Regions from separate parts of the Sedimenticola sp. genome, predicted to be linked through region 3. Evidence: predicted binding sites of a transcription regulator. Region 3 holds the regulator's gene; each other region holds the start of a gene.
What was found. Region 3 encodes FliA, which starts transcription of late flagellar genes. Its sites were predicted from a motif close to GCTAAAGTTNNNNNNNNNNCNGCCGATA; they were not measured.

Region 1: ACQY5R_RS11480 (methyl-accepting chemotaxis protein) is a predicted target of FliA. The motif match lies at 3,665-3,692, and genes of this name have one in related genera.
Region 2: ACQY5R_RS10830 (type IV pilus twitching motility protein PilT) is a predicted target of FliA. The motif match lies at 1,686-1,713, and genes of this name have one in related genera.

Annotation. Positions count from the first base shown of each region.
Region 1 is NZ_JBNKFS010000014.1:97,959-104,711, reverse strand. It holds gene ACQY5R_RS11490 (hypothetical protein) at 1-949, shown strand, start outside; gene ACQY5R_RS11485 (Crp/Fnr family transcriptional regulator) at 1,141-1,848, shown strand; gene ACQY5R_RS11480 (methyl-accepting chemotaxis protein) at 1,937-3,571, opposite strand; gene nadA (quinolinate synthase NadA) at 3,735-4,784, opposite strand; gene ACQY5R_RS11470 (NUDIX hydrolase) at 4,811-5,479, opposite strand; gene ACQY5R_RS11465 (HDOD domain-containing protein) at 5,653-6,519, shown strand; gene ACQY5R_RS11460 (diguanylate cyclase domain-containing protein) at 6,548-6,753, shown strand, end outside.
Region 2 is NZ_JBNKFS010000013.1:80,068-86,820, reverse strand. It holds gene proC (pyrroline-5-carboxylate reductase) at 1-656, opposite strand, end outside; gene ACQY5R_RS10835 (YggS family pyridoxal phosphate-dependent enzyme) at 917-1,606, opposite strand; gene ACQY5R_RS10830 (type IV pilus twitching motility protein PilT) at 1,789-2,829, shown strand; gene ACQY5R_RS10825 (PilT/PilU family type 4a pilus ATPase) at 2,845-4,005, shown strand; gene ACQY5R_RS10820 (dihydroorotate dehydrogenase electron transfer subunit) at 4,132-5,013, opposite strand; gene ACQY5R_RS10815 (dihydroorotase) at 5,022-6,326, opposite strand; gene ACQY5R_RS10810 (aspartate carbamoyltransferase catalytic subunit) at 6,323-6,753, opposite strand, start outside.
Region 3 is NZ_JBNKFS010000001.1:23,565-30,317, reverse strand. It holds gene flhA (flagellar biosynthesis protein FlhA) at 1-635, shown strand, start outside; gene flhF (flagellar biosynthesis protein FlhF) at 723-1,967, shown strand; gene ACQY5R_RS00165 (MinD/ParA family protein) at 2,002-2,841, shown strand; gene ACQY5R_RS00160 (RNA polymerase sigma factor FliA) at 2,838-3,578, shown strand; gene cheY (chemotaxis response regulator CheY) at 3,635-4,009, shown strand; gene ACQY5R_RS00150 (protein phosphatase CheZ) at 4,043-4,756, shown strand; gene ACQY5R_RS00145 (chemotaxis protein CheA) at 4,769-6,753, shown strand, end outside.

The DNA.
Region 1 (6,753 bases), on a different contig from region 3:
CGCCTTGTGGCGGGTTAAGCATGTCAGCGCAACGGTAATCGCAATACGCCTTGCCGTCATCTCTTTGTTGATCACGCTGCTAATGGGTCTGTTATTAGGGAGCGGTGTCCTTGGAAAAATGGGCTTCGGCCATATCGCCGTGTTGGTGGATGTGCATCTTGGCTGGGGCATACTCGGTTGGGTTGGGTTGCTACTGATAGGTATCTCTTATCAAGTGGTTCCCATGTTTCAGGTGACCCCCGAGTATCCACGACACTTGCGCAGGTTACTGGCACCGATGTTGTTTGTGGGTTTGTTAATCTGGACGGTCCTGATGTTGGGGAACATTGCCGGAATTGTGGAACAGTGGCTGGCGCAGGCGTGGATGCTGTTATTGGTAGCGGGCTTCGTGTTCTATTCGATTATCACCCTTCGACTGCAACAGCAGCGTAAGCGCCGGGTGGCGGATATCACGATGCTGTTTTGGCGAACCGGTATGCTGTTTGTACCGCTCTGTGCATTGATTTGGATGGCGGGCATGCTATCTCCCGCTGTCGCTCTAAACCCCCATTACAATCTACTGCTGGGTGTTTGTTTACTGTTGGGTGTGGGCGTTTCTGTCATCAACGGTATGTTGTATAAGATAGTCCCTTTTCTCTCTTGGTTTCATCTGCAAAATCGGCAGATGAGCATGATGTGCATGACAGTAAAGGTGCCGAATATGAAGGAGTTCATCTCTGATAAGGCAGCACGCCTGCAGTTCAGACTGTTTCTGTTGACATTGCTGCTGGCTCTTGCCGCCAGTCTCTATCCCGGAGTATTTGCCTACTTGGCAGGACTGTTTTTCTTTGTCTCCAATACCCTTCTGCTTAAAAACCTCCTGGTTGCCATGTTCCGCTACCGCACTACGCATCGTGCATTACTGGCCTACGCTGCGAGTGTTTCGGCTGACGATAAGGGTCTGGGATAGTCGGTCAGCACCACTTAGGTCACAGCAAATTGTTTCAGTATTTCCCTTTGGAATGGGAATACCGATCATCCTGCCGACACCATCTCTTTGCGTATGTGATTTTCATCAGCAATTTTCTGCGCTAGAATACACACCCTTAAAAGATTAACTTACTGAAAATTAAACGATTATTTTTTATTCATGGTGTGATTATGCCGACAGAACTGAGAGAAGCCTACCTGTTTTCCCAACTCGATGAGAGTCAGTTGGAACGTGTCCGCAAGATGAGCACCGAGATTCAACTGCAGGATAATGAGGCGCTGTTTGAGGTGGGCGACGAAGCCCGGCGCTTTTTTTTGGTCCAGGAGGGACAGATAAAGCTTTCCCGTCTTTCCATGAACGGTAACGAGAAAGTGATCGAAGTGGTCACGGCTGGCTACACGTTTGCCGAGGCGCTGATGTTTTCGGATAAGCCCTCTTATCCGGTACGTGCCTCTGCTATTGGGAAGACGCGACTGACGGCGGTAGATAGCCGGGGCTTTTTGGATCTTCTGCGGGAATCAACCGATACCTGTTTTCGTGTGATGGGCGACATGAGTATGCGGCTGCGCCGTATGGTCAAGGAGATCGACGATTTGACACTGCAGAGTGCGACAGGACGTGTTGCCGGTTATCTCTGTGGTAAATCCATGTTAAAGGGCCAGACCCGGGTCGCCTTCGATTTGGCAACCCCCAAAGGAGTACTGGCATCCCGCTTGTCTGTAAAGCCGGAGACTTTTTCAAGGATTTTGCATAACTTTACCGATCAGGGACTGGTTAAGGTAAAGGGTGGCCATATCGAAATTCTCAACGTGGATGGGCTGCGCAAGCATGCCGAGTCGTCAGGGGTTTGCGGGCAGCAGATCGGCCCGGAGAGCTGAACGGCGGGTTTCTTTATTTATCTGAATAATATAACCAGAGAGGGCGCCATGGGCGCCCTCTCTGATTATGCTGCTGAACACGCAGATCTCAGACCTTAAATTGCCTGACTTGGGTCTGCAGCTCTTCTCCCAGTCGTGCGAGTGCCTGACTGGCTGTTGCGACCTGGTCGGCGCTGCCGGTCGCCTGCTCCGCCAATTGCGATATTTGCACAATGCTTCGATCGATCTCTTGGGCCACGGCCGATTGCTCTTCGGCGGCGCTGGCAATCTGTGTGTTCATGTCCGAGATGGTGGCGACGGATTGCACGATCTTGCTGAGTGATTCGGCAGCCGCCAGCGCTTTATTTACGGTGATTTGGGTGGTGGATTGGCCCTGCTCCATGACTTTGACCGCTTCATTGGTGCCCGATTGCAGGCGCTCAATCATCTCTTGGATCTCTTGGGTGGACTGCTGGGTGCGGCTTGCCAGTGTGCGCACTTCATCGGCAACCACGGCAAAGCCGCGCCCTTGTTCACCGGCGCGTGCCGCTTCTATCGCCGCATTCAGCGCCAAAAGATTGGTCTGCTCGGCAATACCGCGGATCACATCCAGCACGCTGCCGATCGCTTCACTCTCGGATTCCAGGCGATTGATGACACTGGAGGCTTTTTCAACTTCCCCGGCCAGTTTGTTGATGGCCTGGGATGCCTCGTCCACCACGCTTCGTCCTGCATTGGCCTCACTGTTTGCTTCACGGGCTGAGCTGGCCGTTTTTTCCGCATTCTGGGCTATTTCATGAACGGTGGCAGCCATCTCGGTGACGGCCGTGGCCACCTGATGCGTTTCACTTCGCTGCTGATCCATGCCTTCATGGCTTTTGGCCGTTATCGCTGTCAGTTCATCGGCTGAGGTGGCTATTTGATTGGTGGCGGCGCTGACTTGGGCAATCGTATTCTGTACTTTGATGGCAAATTCGTTAAAAGCACCGGACAGTCGCGCCACTTCATCGTGACCGCTACTATCCAGTCTCTGGGTGAGGTCTCCGTCGCCCGCGGCGATGTTATGCATCGCTTGGGTAGTCAGTTGCAGTGGCGTACAGATACTGCGTGCGATGATGGCCGATACGGATATCAAGATCAGCAACACGGCACCGACGATGATTGCCAGCGTTGTGGCGTTGCTCCAGAAAGCGGCCTCTACGTCATCGATATAGATACCGGTGCCGACAACCCAGCCCCAGGGCTTGAAGCCTTTGATATAGGAGGCTTTCTGTACCGGCGCTTCGCTGTTTGGCTTGGGCCAGAGATAGGGGACCGTTCCTTCGCCGCTCTCTTTGACCTTTTTTACGAACTCGACAAAGATGGCCGTGCCATTGGCGTCTTTCAGTCCTGATAAGTCCTTACCTTCCAGGGAGGGCTTAATCGGATGCATCAGGACCACCGAATGCATATCGTTGACCCAGAAGTAGTTGCCCCCCTCGTAACGCAGGGAGCGAATGCTGGCAAGGGCACCGGCTTTTGCCGTTGATTCATCCAGTTCACCTGCGGTGAAGCGTCGGTGAAAATCGGCGATGATGCTGTGTGCGGTCTCCGTCAGCTTCTGGGTTTGCTGATCCTTCTCCTCCAGCAGGCTCGATTTGAACTGGATCAGGGAGAAGGCCGTGATGACGGCGATGCCGATGACTGCGAATGAGATTAATGCCCAGAGGCGGTGGGTAATGCTCAGGCGCCGTAGTGCGTTCATAGAAGTTCCTCAGCAGCTTGCCTGAAGGTCCCGTTCGGGCGATGTTGTGGTCAATTATTTAGAAGGATTCCACTCCTCCTAGCCTTGACCTTGTGGCGGCTGTCAAGATGAAATCTTGAGCATTCATTGATCTGCCTCAGCATAGCATTACCTAAACGCCTAGTTAACGTTGGCTCTGGGCGAAATCCATCATCCTTTGTATGGGTTTTACCGCCTGCTCTCGGATCGCGGGGTCGATAAAGATCTCATTTGTTTCTTTTTCCAGGACTTCCAGTAAGTTTTGTAGCGAATTCATACCCATCCAGGGGCAGTGGGCGCAGCTTTCACAGGTGGCGCCTTCACCGGCAGTCGGGGCTTCAATCAGCTTTTTACCCGGGGCCAATTGCTTCATTTTATGGAAGATACCCCCATCCGTTGCCACGATAAACTCATGGTTTTTCATTTCGACCACTGCCTTGATCAGAGCGGTTGTCGAGCCGACTACGTCGGCCTGCTCGATCACCGCCTCAGGGGATTCAGGGTGAACCAGTACCGCGGCGTCCGGATGTAAGCGGCGGATCCGCTCCAAAGCTACCGATTTAAACTCCTCATGGACAACGCAAGCGCCGTTCCAAAACAGCATATCGGCACCGGTCTGCTTCTGTACGTAGTGCCCGAGATGCTTGTCCGGTGCCCAGATAATCTTTTCACCGCGTCCGGCAAGATACTCGATGATCGGCAGAGCAATGCCTGACGTGACTACCCAGTCGGCACGCGCTTTCACTTTGGCGCTGGTATTGGCGTAGACCACCACCGTATGATCGGGGTGCTGGTCGCAAAAGTCACTGAACTCATCAGCGGGACAGCCTTCATCCAGGGAGCAGGTGGCGTTTAGATCTGGCATCAACACCCGCTTTTCCGGATTGAGAATTTTTGCCGTCTCGCCCATGAAGCGGACGCCGCAGACCACCAGGGTCGTGGCGGACTGCTGTGAACCGAAGCGTGCCATCTCCAGCGAGTCGGAGACGCAGCCCCCCGTCTCTTCAGCCAGCTCCTGCAGGTCGCCATCGGTATAATAGTGTGCCACCAGTACGGCGTTACGTTCTTTGAGTAATGCCTTGATCCGTGACTTGATCGCCTGCTTTTCGTCGGGGCTCAGGATCGGCCATTGCGGGTGGGGCGGAACGACCACGGGATGGGGGCGGATTTCAACGGAGCTGTTTGTCTGCGTCATGGTTTTCTCTCGGTTGCTTGGCAAGATCAGCGTATGATCTCGACGCGGTCAGGGTTGGTTACACGGTAGATCTTGGCGGGTCGGTGGTTTCCGTTTCTGCGCTTTCCGCCGGTCTCTTCCAGCCGGTCAAGACCCAATACCCATTTGCGAAAATTCCTTTTGTCGAGTTTCTCATTGCGCAGAATTTCATAGACCGACTGTAGTTCGCTCAGGGTGAAGGTATCTGGCATCAGCTGAAAGGCAATGGTGGAGTAGAGGGTTTTGGCGGCGAGGCGTTCACGCGCCAATAAAATGATCTCTTTATGGTCGAAGGCCAAGTCGGGAAGGTTATTCAATGGAAACCAGGCGGCTTCTGTTGCGTCACTTCCCGCTGACAGAGTGAGTTTGTCCGGAGGGACCAGTGCGTAATAGGTGACGCTGATGACCCGTTCCCTGGGGTCTCTGTTCGGTTGGCCGAAGGTATAGAGTTGTTCAATGTATAGATCCGAGACCCCTGTCTCCTCCTGCAGCTCTCGCTTCGCACAGCTTTCCAGGTCTTCGTCAATTTCCAGAAAACCACCCGGTAGCGCCCATTGGCCGATAAAAGGATCCTGCGCCCGGCGTATCAGCAGGAGTTGCAGCTGTTGTTCGCGCAGGGTGAAAACCGCCACATCGGTGGTCACGGCAGGGTGGGGATAGGGGTATTGATAGGCCATCGGTTTTAATACTAAGTGTTTAATGTACACTATATTGGGCATTGCGGTGCAGCATGTCAAGCCATCTATTCATTATTGGTCTCAGAAGGTGAAGATAATCTATTGGATGCTAAAGAAAACCTGGGAAGAACCGCTAACCGCGTATAGAAAAGTTTTCCGGGAAGAATCTCGTTATGGACACCAATAAAGAGAGTGCGGCGCGAGCGATTTTCAACGTGAAGCATCTGCCGCCGCTCTCCACAACAGCGACACAACTGCTACAAGCGGTGTCTGATGATGAAATCGACCTGAAGGCGCTGGCCGCGATTATCGATCAAGACCCCGGCATTGCGGCGCGTATCGTGGGACTGGCGAACTCGGCGTATTTTGCTCAACCTTCACCGGTGTATAGCGTTGAAGAGGCCATTATTCGGGTCCTGGGATTGAATATGGTCAAGAGCCTGGCTTTGGGGATCAGTGTGGCGGGCGTATTTGAGGTGGACAAGTGTCCGGCTTTTGATTTGCCGGGATACTGGTTCCAGGCATTAGCCGCGGGACAGTTGGCCCGAACATTGGTGATGTTGGTGCCAGTGGCAAAAAGGCCAGATCCGGCAGCGCTCTATCTCGCCGGCCTGTTCCATAACCTGGGCGCACTATTGCTTGTTCACACCCTGGGCGAAGCCTACGGAGAGGTGTTGCACGCCGCGAGTAAAAACCCGACTGAATCATTGATTGCTATCGAGAAAGCACAGCTGGGCATTGACCATCAGGAGGCTGGTGCTTGGTTGGCTGAACGTTGGCACCTGCCCGGCGTGATCGTGACAATGATGACCCGTCTGGGGGATGACGACTATTCTGGTGATTACCAGACAGAAGTGAATTTGTTGACCGGCGCAGTGGATTGGGTGAGTTGTATTCGTACCAGTGATGCCTATGCATTGTCGGATAGCGACTGGCTGAAAGGGATTGAGGGATTCAACCGAGAACGGCTTCCCCAGATCGAAGAGGCTTTTCGCCGGCAACTGGATGACCTGGAACTGGTGGCGAGACAGCTTGCATGATGAACGATAGCAACCAAAGAGAATCAATGTGATTTTCGGCCATCAGGACCATTTCTTTTCACTTGTCGATTCGCTCTCGGCGATCCGCCAGCTTTCACGCTTGCCGATCGAGGGTGTCGCCGAGGAACAGTTTCTAAGTCAGGCGCTTGAGGCACTGATCGAATACCAAGATTTGGAGCAGTGTTCGATCTTCCTGTTAGAGGGCGAGGTACTACGTTGTGCTGTAGGTGGTGG
Region 2 (6,753 bases), on a different contig from region 3:
ATGCGGGCGGCGCCAAGGGCTGTCTGTATGGTCAGCAGGCGGGCCGTGTCAGCGGCCAGGCCGTTGCTGATGGCGGCTGTCTCCATCGCTTCCATGACCAGGAAAAAATAAGCCGGGCCACTACCGGATAGGGCGGTGGCAATGTCCATCAAGGCTTCGTTGTCGACCCAACGGGTCAAGCCTACCGCCCGTAAAATCGATTCCGCCAAATCCCTTTGCGCGGCGGTTACGCCGCTTCCGGCATGGAGCACGGTGGCACCCGCCTGCAGCATGGCCGGGGTGTTGGGCATGGTACGTACCAGCGCGATGTCGCCCCCCAGCCAGGCTTGCATATCTGCTTCGCGAATACCGGCGGCGATCGAAACCACCAGGGGGTGGCGTTGCTGTACGGCTGCTTGTATGTCGCGGCAAAGCTGTTCGAGCGCTTGTGGTTTTACCGCCAACACAACCACATCCGCCTGGCGTATGGCGTCGATATTGTCGGTGCCGGACTGAATGCCGAAACGCGCCGAAAGGTCGGCCAGTTTGCCGCTGTCAGGATCGCTAGCGATGATTTTTTTGGGATCGTAACCATCGGCGACCAGGCCGCCAATGAGACTGGTTGCCATGTTACCGGCACCGATAAATGTGAGGGTCTTGCTGCTCGTATCGCTCATAGTGGTTGTATGTCTTGTTTGAGTGAGCCCCATGGGCTGGGGCTATATCCTAGCGCATTCGGATCGGCTGATATATCCCGATTCGGTATCGCTCCTAATCAAAGTCTAAGGAACCCCTGATTAATTCAGAGGTTCTGGTAGTACAGGGATGTGCTGCCAGTTTTGGTGGCTGTAAGCCATTGAAAATGAAGAAAACGAAAAATCGCATTTTTTGTTTTCGTGCGCTGATAAAGCCAGGGATGGCTTTAATCAGGGCTTCCCTAAGCATAGTTTCTCGGACCAAATATAGCTGTACCTATACGTACCAGCGTTGAGCCCTCCGCGATAGCGGCTTCCAGGTCATCCGTCATGCCCATGGAGAGTGTCTCCAGCGGCAGTGTCTCAGTCGCCAGTTCGTCACGCAGTTGTCGCAGTAACCTGAACGGTCGCCGCTGCGCTTCCACTGTTTCAGAGGGTGCCGGAAGTGTCATCAGCCCCTGCAGCGACAGCCTTGGGAAGCTTGGCATCTGCTTGATCAGTTGCCTGGCGTCGTCGATCGACATGCCCGCCTTGCTCTCTTCATCATCGATTTTAATCTGCAGGCAGATTTTCAGGGGCGGCAGCTGTGTCGGGCGTTGGTCGTTGAGACGTTTGATATGGCGCAGACTGTCGATACTGTGAACCCAGTCGAAGTTTTCCGCTATGGCGCGGGTCTTGTTTCCCTGTATCCTGCCAATGAAGTGCCACTCAAGATTGCTGTCCCTGAGCTGTTCGATTTTATCGAGCGCTTCCTGTATGTAACTTTCGCCAAAGCGGCGTTGTCCCGCTGCAACGGCTTGAAGTATATCCTGGGCCGGACGGGTCTTGCTGACGGCCAGCAGTTGCACCGATCCGCTGACGCGACGGTACTTCTCTTCTGCCTGCTGGATCTGCTGTTGGACCGCTTCGAGGCGGGTCTGGATTGGGGACATGATCTTGATCAGCCTGTGTGTCTATAATAAGTAGAGTGAGCGCGGAGTGCGGTTGCAGTCCGGGTATTAAAACAAAAAAACGCCAGTTTCCCCAATAGCGGTCGCTAATCCCTAAGCGGAGGCGCCTGGGATAGCGGAAAACGGGTGCCATACAGATAACAGAATGACGGGAGACGGGGTGTATGGATATTGCTGAGCTGCTTGCCTTCAGCGTCAAGCATGAGGCTTCGGACTTGCACATTTCGGCGGGATTGCCGCCGATGATTCGGGTAGATGGGGATATTCGCCGCATCAATGTGCCGGCACTGGATCATAAAATCGTTCATGGTCTGGTCTACGACATCATGAACGACAAGCAGCGTAAGGACTACGAGGAGTTTTTGGAGACCGATTTCTCGTTCGAGATTCCCGGTCTGGCCCGTTTTCGTGTCAACGCCTTCAATCAGGATCGCGGTGCATCGGCGGTTTTTCGTACCATTCCCTCCAAAGTGCTGACCCTGGAAGATCTGGGGTGTCCTGAAACCTTCAAGGACATTGTTAATGTTCCCCGGGGGCTGGTACTGGTGACCGGTCCGACCGGGTCGGGCAAATCCACTACGCTGGCCGCGATGATGGATTACAAGAATGATACGGAGTATGCCCACATTCTCACCATCGAGGACCCGATTGAGTTTGTGCATACCAGTAAAAAGTGTTTGATCAACCAGCGCGAGGTACATCGGGATACCCTGGGCTTTTCCGAGGCGTTGCGTTCGGCGTTGCGTGAAGATCCGGATATCATCCTGGTGGGTGAGTTGCGTGACCTGGAAACCATCCGCCTGGCATTGACGGCGGCCGAGACCGGACATCTGGTCTTCGGCACCCTGCATACCAGTTCCGCCGCCAAGACGATCGACCGCATCATCGACGTGTTTCCGGCCGGCGAAAAATCCATGGTCCGTTCCATGTTGTCCGAATCGCTACGTTCGGTTATCGCCCAGACCCTGTTAAAGAAAGTCGGGGGTGGGCGTACCGCGGCGTGGGAGATTATGGTCGGTACTCCGGCCATTCGTAACCTGATCCGCGAAGACAAAGTGGCGCAGATGTACTCGGCGATCCAGACCGGCCAGGCCCACGGCATGCAGACGCTGGATCAGCATCTGCAGGAACTGGTGAAAAAAGGCATGATCAGTCGCTTGGATGCCCGCTCCAAGGCGATGAATAAAGAGATATTCAGCGGTTAATTGATGCATTCGTGAATGATGGAGCCGATATCAATCGGCAGCGAGGATAAAGTGGATTTTAATGCGATTTTGAACCTGATGGCCCAAAAGAAGGCCTCCGACCTCTTTGTCACAGCGGGGATGCCGCCCTGCATCAAGGTTAACGGCCGCATTATGCCTGTCGCCAAAAGCAAATTTAGCGATGACCAGTCCCGGGAACTGGTGATGAGCATTATGTCGCCGGCTCAGCGTGAAGAGTTTTCCCAGACCAACGAGTGCAACTTTGCGGTCAGTTCCAAGGGTGCCGGCCGTTTTCGGGTCAGCGCCTTCGTGCAACGGGATGCCGTGGGAATGGTGCTGAGGCGTATCGAAACGCGAATCCCGGAGATTCAGGATCTGTTGTTACCCCCGGTATTAAAAGAGTTGGCGCTGGCCAAGCGCGGTATCGTGTTTTTTGTCGGGGCCACGGGGACCGGCAAATCCACCTCGCTGGCTTCCCTGGTGGGTTATCGGAATCGCAACAGCTCCGGTCATATCATCACCATCGAGGATCCGATCGAGTTTATTCATAATCACGATGGCTGTATCATCACCCAGCGCGAAGTGGGCATCGATACTGAATCCTATGAAGTGGCGCTGAAGAATACCCTGCGCCAGGCGCCGGATGTCATCCTGATCGGCGAAATCCGTACCCGGGAAACCATGGAGCATGCCATCGCCTTTGCCGAAACCGGTCATCTGGTACTCTCCACCCTGCACGCCAACAATGCCAATCAGGCGCTGGATCGGATCATCAACTTTTTCCCGGAAGATCGCCGTGACCAGGTGTTCATGGACCTATCACTGAATCTGCGTGCCGTCATTGCGCAGCAGCTGATTCGGCGTCCGGATGGCAAGAGTCGACGACCGGTGGTGGAGATCCTGATCAATACTCCGCTGGCTTCCGATCTGATTCGCAAGGGTGAGATACATAAGCTGAAGGAGCTGATGAAACGTTCCACGGAGCAAGGTATGATCACCTTCGATCAGGCACTCTACCAGCTCTACACCGAGGGCGAGATCACCTACGAAGACGCTATTTTGTATGCCGATTCGGCCAATGAGGTGCGGCTGATGATCAAACTGGGTGGGGGGGACGCTGAACGTTACGCGGCCAGAATGAATACGGTCTCACTGATTGATGAGGAAGATATCTAGGCTTCCGAGTGGGCACAAAAGCGTGCTCACCCCAACCGACCCCTCGTTCCCACGCTCAGCGTGGGAACGCATATGACTTATCTTGGCGTTTTCTGCGGTTACGATGAGTTTTTAAGCCGCGGTGTGTCAGGCGGGGAATACCTTCCGTGAGTCAAATACCGGCCCATCCACGCAGACCCGCTTCATGGCGGGGCCTTGATCGGTTTGTACCTCAACCACACAACCGGCACAGCCGCCTACACCACAGGCCATGAACTCTTCCAGTGACACCTGGCAAGGCAGATTAAATTCGTCCGCCAGTCGGGCCACCCCTTCCAACATCGGATGGGGACCGCAAGAGAAGATCTCCACCTGGGACAGCTCCTCGGCAGGTAGCGACTGGAGCCAGTGGCGGGCCAGCTCCGTCACATAGCCTTCATAGCAGCCCGGGAAACCTTGCAAGCTGGCCAGTCGGCTTGGGATCAGCCAGTCATCCAGCAGCGGCATGCTGGCTATTACGCCGTCCGGCATCTCCGGCATCAACAGAGTGGAGGGTTGCGGTTTGAACGGGAAGGGCACTTCGGAACCGAGGATAACCAGGGGCCGGAATTCGCGCTTCCCGGCCAGCGACTGCGCAATAAAAACCATCGGGGGCATACCGACACCGCCGCCGATGAGCAGCGGACGGGGACGCTCCGGGTTAAGCTTGAACGGCACGCCGATGGGGCCGAGCAGGCTGAGCGATTCCCCCGTCTTGCGCTGTGCCAGCAGGCGGGTGCCTTCCCCCACCGCTTTGTAGAGTAGCTCCACCCAACCCTGTTGGGCCGATGTACGCATGATAGATATCGGTCGACGCAGGGGTCTGGAACTATCACATTGAATGTGCACAAAGCTGCCTGGCAGCGCCTTCTCGGCACAGCGGGGAGCCTGGAGCCGGAGAATATACTGGTCGCCTTCAAATGCCTGGTGGGAGAGTATTTCGGCCTCTTCCAGGAAGAGAGTGTCACGATGGGGTTTGTTGTTGGTCATGTGTTGGCTCAGGCCTGGGTTGAACTTTCTGATTGAAATACGAGGCGACCCTCAAATAGGGTATGGGTTACCTGACCCTGGAACTCCCAGCCGATAAAGGGGGTGTTGCGCCCCGAACTGGGCATCTCTTCCCGCTTGAGCACCCAATGTCTGTTTGGGTCATAGATGCAGATATCTGCGCTGCTGCCCGGGTTGAGGCGGCCGTAGGGGAGATCCAGCATATCCGCCGGTCCACAGGTGACGCGGGCGATCGCCTCGGAAAGGCTGAGCACACCCTCATCCACCAGTTTCAGGGTCAACGGCAGCAGCGTCTGCAAGCCGGCCATGCCGGTTGTGGTGGAGGGGAAGGGGGCCTCTTTGGCGTCGGCTTTCAACGGTTGATGGTCCGAGCAGATAGCACCGATGACCCCTTTGGCCAGTGCCGCCCGCAGGGCATCCCGGTCGGCGAGGCTGCGCAGGGGTGGATTCAGGTGGCAATTGCTGTCGAAATCCTCGATATCCATTTCGGTCAGGTGTAACTGGTGGGCGGCTACATTGGCCGATACCTGTAGGCGCTGCTGCTGCGCCTGCTCGATCATGCGCGCTGCGGTGCCGCTGGAGAGCAGGTGGAAGTGGATGCGGCAGCCGGTATGTTCGGCCAGGGCGAGATCCCGGGCGACCGCAACCGATTCGGCGGCCTCGGGAATGCCCGGTAGCCCCAGGCGGGCGCTGACGGGGCCTTCGTGAGCATAGCCGTTATTACGCAGATGGCGGTCTTCCGGGCGCAGGATAGCGGTAATGCCGAAGGTGGCGGCATACTCCAGCGCGCGTCGTTCCACCAGGGTATTGGCCAACGGCGCATAGCCGTTGCTCATGGCGATGCAGCCCGCCCGCTTCAGGGCCACCATCTCACTCAGGTATTCACCGGCCAGCTGTTGGGTCATGGCGCCGATCGGCAGTACTCTGGCACGGGCCGCCCGTTTGGCTCGCCGCAACAGCAGGGTGACCACAGCGGGGGTGTCGATGACCGGGTCGGTGTCCGGCGGGCAGCAGAGGGTGGTGATGCCGGACTTGACGGCAACGGCGGTTTCGCTGGCAATGGTGGCGATATGTTCTTGCCCCGGTTCCCGCAGGCGTGCACTCAGGTCTACCAGTCCTGGGCAGACGATCCGGCCGCTGGCGTCGATCGTCTGTTGTGCGCTAAAACCCTCTGGACAGTCGCCGATGGCTACGATCTTCCCGTTGTGGATATACAGATCGGTGACTTGGTCGATCTGGTTGGCCGGGTCGATAAGCCGGCCGCCGGTAATTCGGGTGCTGTTCGAGGCATTCATCGTGCGGCCGCTCCCTGGGCCTGGGTGCCCATGGTCATGGACATCACCGCCATGCGGACGGCGATGCCGAAACTCACTTGTTGCAGGATGACCGAGCGTGGTCCGTCGGCCACCTGGGAATCCATTTCGACCCCACGGTTGATCGGGCCGGGGTGCATCACGATGGCGTCCGGTTTGGCCGCTTTGAGTCGTTTTTCGGTCAGCCCGTAGAGCTGGAAATATTCGTGTTCACTGGGCAACAGCGCCCCGGTCATGCGCTCTTTCTGTAGGCGCAGCATGATCACCACATCCACGTCCCGGATACCTTCTTCCAGGTCGTGGAAGATGTGTACCCCCAGGGTGCGGGGGTCGGGCGGTAGCAGGGTGCGCGGGGCGATCACGCGGACTTCGGACGTTCCTAGGGTATTCAGGGCCAGAATCTGTGAAC
Region 3 (6,753 bases):
CCCACCTGAGTGAGATATTGCAGTCGCATGCCCATGAGTTGATTGGGCATGAAGAGGTGCAGCAGTTGATGGAAGTGCTTGGCCGCAGTGCGCCGAAATTGGTGGAAGATCTGGTGCCGTCGGTTCTGACATTGGGGCAACTGCTGAAGATACTGCAGAACCTGCTTTCGGAGGGCGTGCCGATCCGCGATATCCGCACGATTGCCGAAACATTGGCGGAATACGGTACCCAGAGTCAAGACCTCGGCGCTCTGACCGCCAAAACCCGGGTCGCACTCTCTCGTTCGATTGTTCAGCAACTTGTTGGTCCTGTTGAAGAAATTCCTGTTGTGGTGTTGGATCCTGGATTGGAACAGATATTGCAGCAAACGATTCAGCCTACCCAAGAGGGGGGCGTCGGGTTCGAACCCGGTCTGGCCGAACAGTTACAGAAAGCGCTGGTCGAAACCGCCAGCCAACAGGAAACAGCAGGACAAGAGAGTATTCTTCTGGTCGCGGCGCCCATTCGCATGTGGATGGCGCGTTTCGTCAAGCACAGCGTGCCGGGCATGAGCGTACTCTCGTATAACGAAATACCGGACAACCGCAAGATCAAAGTGGTTGCCACGGTGGGCAGGCCCAATGCAGACACATAAGGCAGCCATCGCTAAACGGTCGATCATTTGAAAATGGCGAGTTAAAGAGCCGTTTGATCGTGTAGCTGGCTGCAGGGAAAGCTAGGTATGAAGATTAAACGCTTTTTTGCATCGGATATCAGGCAGGCATTGCGACAGGTTCGCGAGGCGCTGGGCTCCGATGCGGTCATTCTCTCCAACAAAAAGGTCGATGGTGGTGTCGAGCTGGTGGCGGCTATTGATTATGATGCCGCCGCCTTTATCCCCTCGCCGGAAATCCATACGAAACCCACGCTGGAGCCGGTCAAATCGACCCGCCAGGAGCGGAAAAGTGCTCCCGCTGCCGCATCCACCCCACCTGTAGCTTCTGTGGCTGCATTGAAGGAGCAGGTAATTCCCAAGGTGGAGTGGAGTCAGGATCCGGTCCTGGTTGAAATGCGTCAGGAGATGCGGGCACTTCGTCGTATGATGGAAAATGAGCTTTCCGGATTAAGCTGGCGGGAGATGGGACACCACAAGCCGGAGACGCGTGACCTTTTCCGCAAACTGATGGGACTCTCCATCAGTCCCGATATCTGCGGTGAGCTGGTTGAAAGCGTCACCGACGTAGAGACAGCTGACCAGGCTTGGAGAAAGGCACTCTATTATCTTGCCAACCAGATCCAAACCGTCGGTGATGATCTGCTGGAACAGGGCGGAGTGTTTGCGCTAATTGGTCCTACCGGTGTGGGCAAGACCACGACAGTGGCTAAGCTGGCCGCCCGTTTTGCCCTGCGTTACGGCACCCGTCAAGTGGCGTTGATCTCCACAGACAATTACCGCATCGGCGCCCAGGAGCAGTTAAATACCTATGCCAGGATCCTGGATGTCCCGGTACGATCAGCTGGCACTCGCGAAGAGTTGGCTGTGGCGCTGAACGGATTGACCGGTAAACGGTTGATATTGATCGATACGGCCGGTATGAGCCAGCGTGACGTCAGGCTGAGTGAACAGCTGGCACTGCTGGATGTGGCCGGTCAGGGTGTGCGCAGCTTCCTGACCCTCTCTGCCGCCACCGATTACTCCTCCATGGAACAGGCGATCAGCGCGTTTGGTGCGGCCAAACCCGAGGCCTGTATTTTGACGAAAGTGGATGAGGCCGGTTCACTGGGTGGTGCGCTTTCAGCGTTGATACACAAGGCGCTACCCTTGGCCTTTTTTGCTGACGGTCAGAAGGTACCCGAAGACCTCCATTTGGCTCGTTCGCATACGCTGGTCAGCAAGGCCGTGGCATGTAGCAATGGGGGCGCGGAGTATTCCGACGAATACCTGGCCCTGGCGCTCGGAGGTGCGAGAGCAAATGCTCATGGTTGACCCAATAACTGATCAAGCAGCAGGATTAAGACGCATGGTACAGCCTACACCGGTACGGGTAATCGCGGTCACGGGAGGTAAAGGCGGAGTCGGTAAGACCAATATTTCGGTAAACCTGGCCGTTGCCATGGCGGAGATGGGGCGTCGAGTGATGTTGCTCGATGCCGACCTTGGGCTCGCCAATATCGATGTGGTATTGGGTCTGCATCCGCAGTACGACCTGTCCCATGTGTTAAGTGGTGAACGCTCTCTGGAAGAGGTCGTATTGCAGGGGCCGGCCGGCATTCGGGTGGTGCCCGGGGCATCGGGTGTGCAGCAGATGGCCGAATTGAGTGCCGCTGAGCATGCCGGTCTGATCCGCGCCTTCAGTGATGTGGGCGGCGATCTGGATGTGTTGATTATCGACACGGCGGCGGGTATCTCCGATACTGTGGTCAGCTTTAGTCGAGCGGCGCAGGAGTTAATCGTGGTGGTTTGCGATGAACCGGCATCAATCACGGATGCTTACGCCATGATCAAGCTGCTCAACAGGGAGTATGGGCTGGATCGGTTCCGTATTCTGGCGAACATGACCCGCACGGCTGAAGAGGGGCGCAATCTTTATAACAAGATGTGCCGTGTCACAGACCAGTACCTGGATGTTATGCTTACCTACATGGGCAGCATTCCTTACGACGAAAATCTCAGAAAGGCCGTGAAATCACAAAAACCCGTGGTTCAAGCCAACCCGCGTAGCCATATCGCAAAAATATTCAAGAATCTGGCGCAAAAGGCCGATAACTGGCCTGTACCGGACGGTGCTAGCGGGCACCTGCAGTTCTTCGTGGAACGGCTGATTCAATACACAAGTCAGAGCGGGGAGATAGGCCGGTGAACGGATTAGCGAGCTATACCGCGATTCAGGAGATGGATGCCGACACCTTGGTGAACCGGCATGCGCCACTGGTCAAGCGTATTGCTTATCATCTGATGAACCGTCTGCCACCCAATGTTCAGGCGGATGATCTGATACAGGCAGGGATGATCGGTTTGCTTGAGGCAAGCAGAAATTACGATCCCAGCCAGGGGGCCAGCTTCGAAACTTATGCAGGGATTCGCATACGGGGAGCCATGCTGGATGAGATTCGGCGTAGCGATTGGACTCCCCGGTCAGTACATCGGAAAGCCAGAATGGTCGCGGATGCCATGCGATCCATAGAGAATGAACAGGGGCGGGATGCACGGGATGTAGAAGTGGCAGAGATACTGGATATGAATTTAGTTCAGTATCATCGCATTCTGCAGGATGCGGCGGGCTGCCGGATCTTTAGTATTGAAGAGCTGCAGGCGGTGGGCGAGCTCCCCTACGACGGCAACGACAGCGAGTCGGCGGGGCTGTTTGACGGCATGCAGAAAGACGCCTTTAAGAAGGCCCTGGCAGAGGCTATCGCCGGTTTGCCGGAAAGAGAGAGATTGGTTATCGCACTCTATTACGACGAAGAGATGAACTTGAGAGAGATTGGCCAGGTTCTTGGCGTCAGTGAGTCCAGGGTGTGCCAGATACATAGCCAGGCGACGTTGCGACTACGCGCCCGCCTGGCAGATTGGTTATCCGATACAGATGAGTTCTGATCGGTTTATGAAAACGCATAACGGCATCGAGTTTGGAGGTTGCCTTGAATAAAAACATGAAGATTCTCATTGTGGACGATTTTTCCACAATGCGACGGATTATTAAGAATCTGCTTCGGGACCTGGGGTTTACCAACACTCAGGAAGCAGACGATGGTAATACCGCTTTGCCCATGTTGCAGTCAGGTAACTTTGATTTCCTGGTAACGGACTGGAATATGCCGGGTATGACCGGTATTGATCTGCTGAAGGCGGTGCGTGCGGATCCGAATCTGGTGAAATTGCCGGTGTTGATGGTAACGGCTGAGTCAAAGCGCGAACAGATCATTGAGGCGGCACAGGCAGGTGTCAATGGATATGTGGTGAAACCGTTCACCGCCGTAACTCTGGAAGAGAAGATAAGCAAGATTTTTGAACGTGTAGGCAGCTAAGCGTCAGCATGACAAATCCGTCTGGAGAACTGTATGGATAGTGATGAACGTCTGATGCTGGCAAGACAACTGGTTGAACAGCTTGAGGCAGGCAACGAGGAAGAGGCGACGCATATTAGCGCCATGCTCTCGGAAGGTGTTGAGAGCAAACTGTTTGTTGAGGTAGGGCGGCTCACACGGGAGCTGCATGAGGCGATCAATGAGTTTCTGTTGGATCCCCGCATCAATGAGATGGCACAAATAGATATTCCGGATGCCAGTGAACGATTGACCTACGTAATCAGCATGACTGAAAAATCCGCCAATAAAACCTTGGGAGCCGTAGAAGCAGGGTTACCGCTGGCGGATGACCTGGGCAAAAAGGCACTGGCAATTTCAGCGCAATGGGAACGCTTCTGCAATCGGGAGCTGTCGGTCGATGATTTTCGGGAGTTGAGTAAGGATTTGGGTAGTTTTCTGACCTTGACAACGGAAAGGTCGAAGCAGTTGCATAGTCATTTGACCGATGTGTTGATGGCTCAGGACTTCCAGGACCTGACCGGACAAATTATCCGGCAAGTGATCACCCTGGTACACGATGTTGAAGACAAGCTGGTACAGCTGGTTCGGATATCCGGCTCAAAATTGCCAGAAAAACAAAAAGATGCAAAGAAACTGGAAGGACCCGTTATTCCCGGCATTGATCAGGGCAATACGGTCAATGGACAGGATGATGTGGATGACCTGCTATCCAGTTTGGGCTTTTAGAGGTGTCGAAGCATGGCCATTGATATGGATGACGAGATCCTGCAGGACTTCCTGGTTGAGGCCGGGGAAATCCTTGAGCAACTGAATGAACAGTTGGTGGATCTAGAACAACGCCCCGACGATTATGATCTCTTGAATGCGGTTTTTCGTGGCTTCCATACCATCAAGGGCGGCGCAGGTTTTCTGAGTATTGACCCGCTGGTAACGGTTTGCCACCGCGCAGAGGACGTATTTAATCTTTTGCGCCAGGGGCAGCGTCGGGTAGATGCGGTCCTGATGGACGCCGTGCTCCAGGTGCTCGACGTTGTTAATGAGATGTTTGCCAAGGTGCAATCGGGTGAAGAGCCGGATGACGCTGACCCGGTATTGATTGAAACGCTCCACCAATTGGCTGTTCCTGAAAGTGAAGTAGCGGATGAGGTTCCTACTGTTACATCCGCAGCCGAATCTGAGCCCGAACCCGAATCAGACCCCGAACCTGCCCAGGTGGTTGAGGCAGCAGGATCGCCTGTCGACCCGGCGCTTGGCGGCGATGATATTACCGAAGAGGAGTTTGAAAAGCTGCTGGACCAGCTTCACGGAACCGGCAAGCACGGCGGCGTTCCCGCTCAAGCCGACCCGGTGAAAGCGGAGCCGGTAACTGAGGCGGCTCCCGCTGGCGGTGATGACATCACTGAGGAAGAGTTTGAAAACCTCCTGGATCAATTGCATGGAAAGGGGCAGTTTAAGGGGGTGCCGACGGCGGCTGAAGAGAAGGCGGCCGCCGCCAGGGCCAAATCGCCTGTCCCCCAGGTCGCCGCTGCCGCGACGGCAGACTCCGATGAGATAACGGAAGAAGAGTTCGACGCCCTGCTCGATGAATTGCATGGCAAGGGTCAGTTCGGCGCGATCAATGGCGTGGCGGAAGCTCCGAGCGCCAAGTCAAGTGCTGCCGCCAAGCCAGCTAAACCGGCCTCAAAACCGTCGGAAAAGCCGAAGCCGACTATACAGCGATCTGCCCCTGAAAAAGCAAAGGCCCCAGAAAAAAACGACGCCGGACAAGCCCGCAAGGCCCCTCCGGCTACGGCAGAAACCACTATCCGTGTTGATACCGCCAGGTTGGATGAGATCATGAATATGGTCGGCGAACTGGTGTTGGTGCGCAATCGTCTGGAAACGCTCAAGGCCAAGCTTGGAGACGAAGAGGTAGCCACGGCGGTAGCCAATCTGGATGTGGTGACTTCGGATCTGCAGAACTCGGTGATGAAGACCCGCATGCAACCGGTGAAAAAGGTATTTGGCCGTTTTCCCCGGGTGGTGAGGGATTTGGCACGCAGTCTCAAGAAGGAGATCGATCTTGAACTGCACGGTGAAGAGACCGACCTGGATAAAAATCTGGTCGAGGCGCTCTCCGATCCCATGGTGCACCTGGTGCGTAACGCGGTGGATCATGGCATCGAAAGTCCGGATGAGCGGGAAGCGGCCGGCAAGCCCCGTAAAGGCAAGGTGGTACTTTCAGCGGCTCAGGCTGGCGACCATATCCTGCTGACGATCGCTGATGACGGTAAAGGCATGGATCCCGATGTGCTGCGTCGCAAGGCGGTTGAGAAGGGCATGATGGATGAAGAGGCCGCGGCGCGTCTGGATGATAAAGATTGCTATAACCTGATATTCGCGGCCGGGTTCTCGACCAAGACAGAGATCTCCGATGTTTCGGGACGCGGGGTCGGCATGGACGTGGTGAAGACCCGCATCGCCCAGATGAATGGCCAGGTTGAGATTGACTCCGAGTACGGAAAAGGGAGTTTGATCACCATTAAACTGCCGCTGACACTGGCCATTCTACCAACCTTGATGGTGGTTTTAGGTACGCAGCCGTTTGCCTTGCCGTTGGCGAGTGTGGTGGAAATATTTAATTTGGATCTGCGCCGTACCAATGTAGTGGATGGACAGTTAACCATCATGGTTCGTGAGCGGGCGTTACCGCTTTTCTACCTGCATAAGTGGTTGGTGCCGAA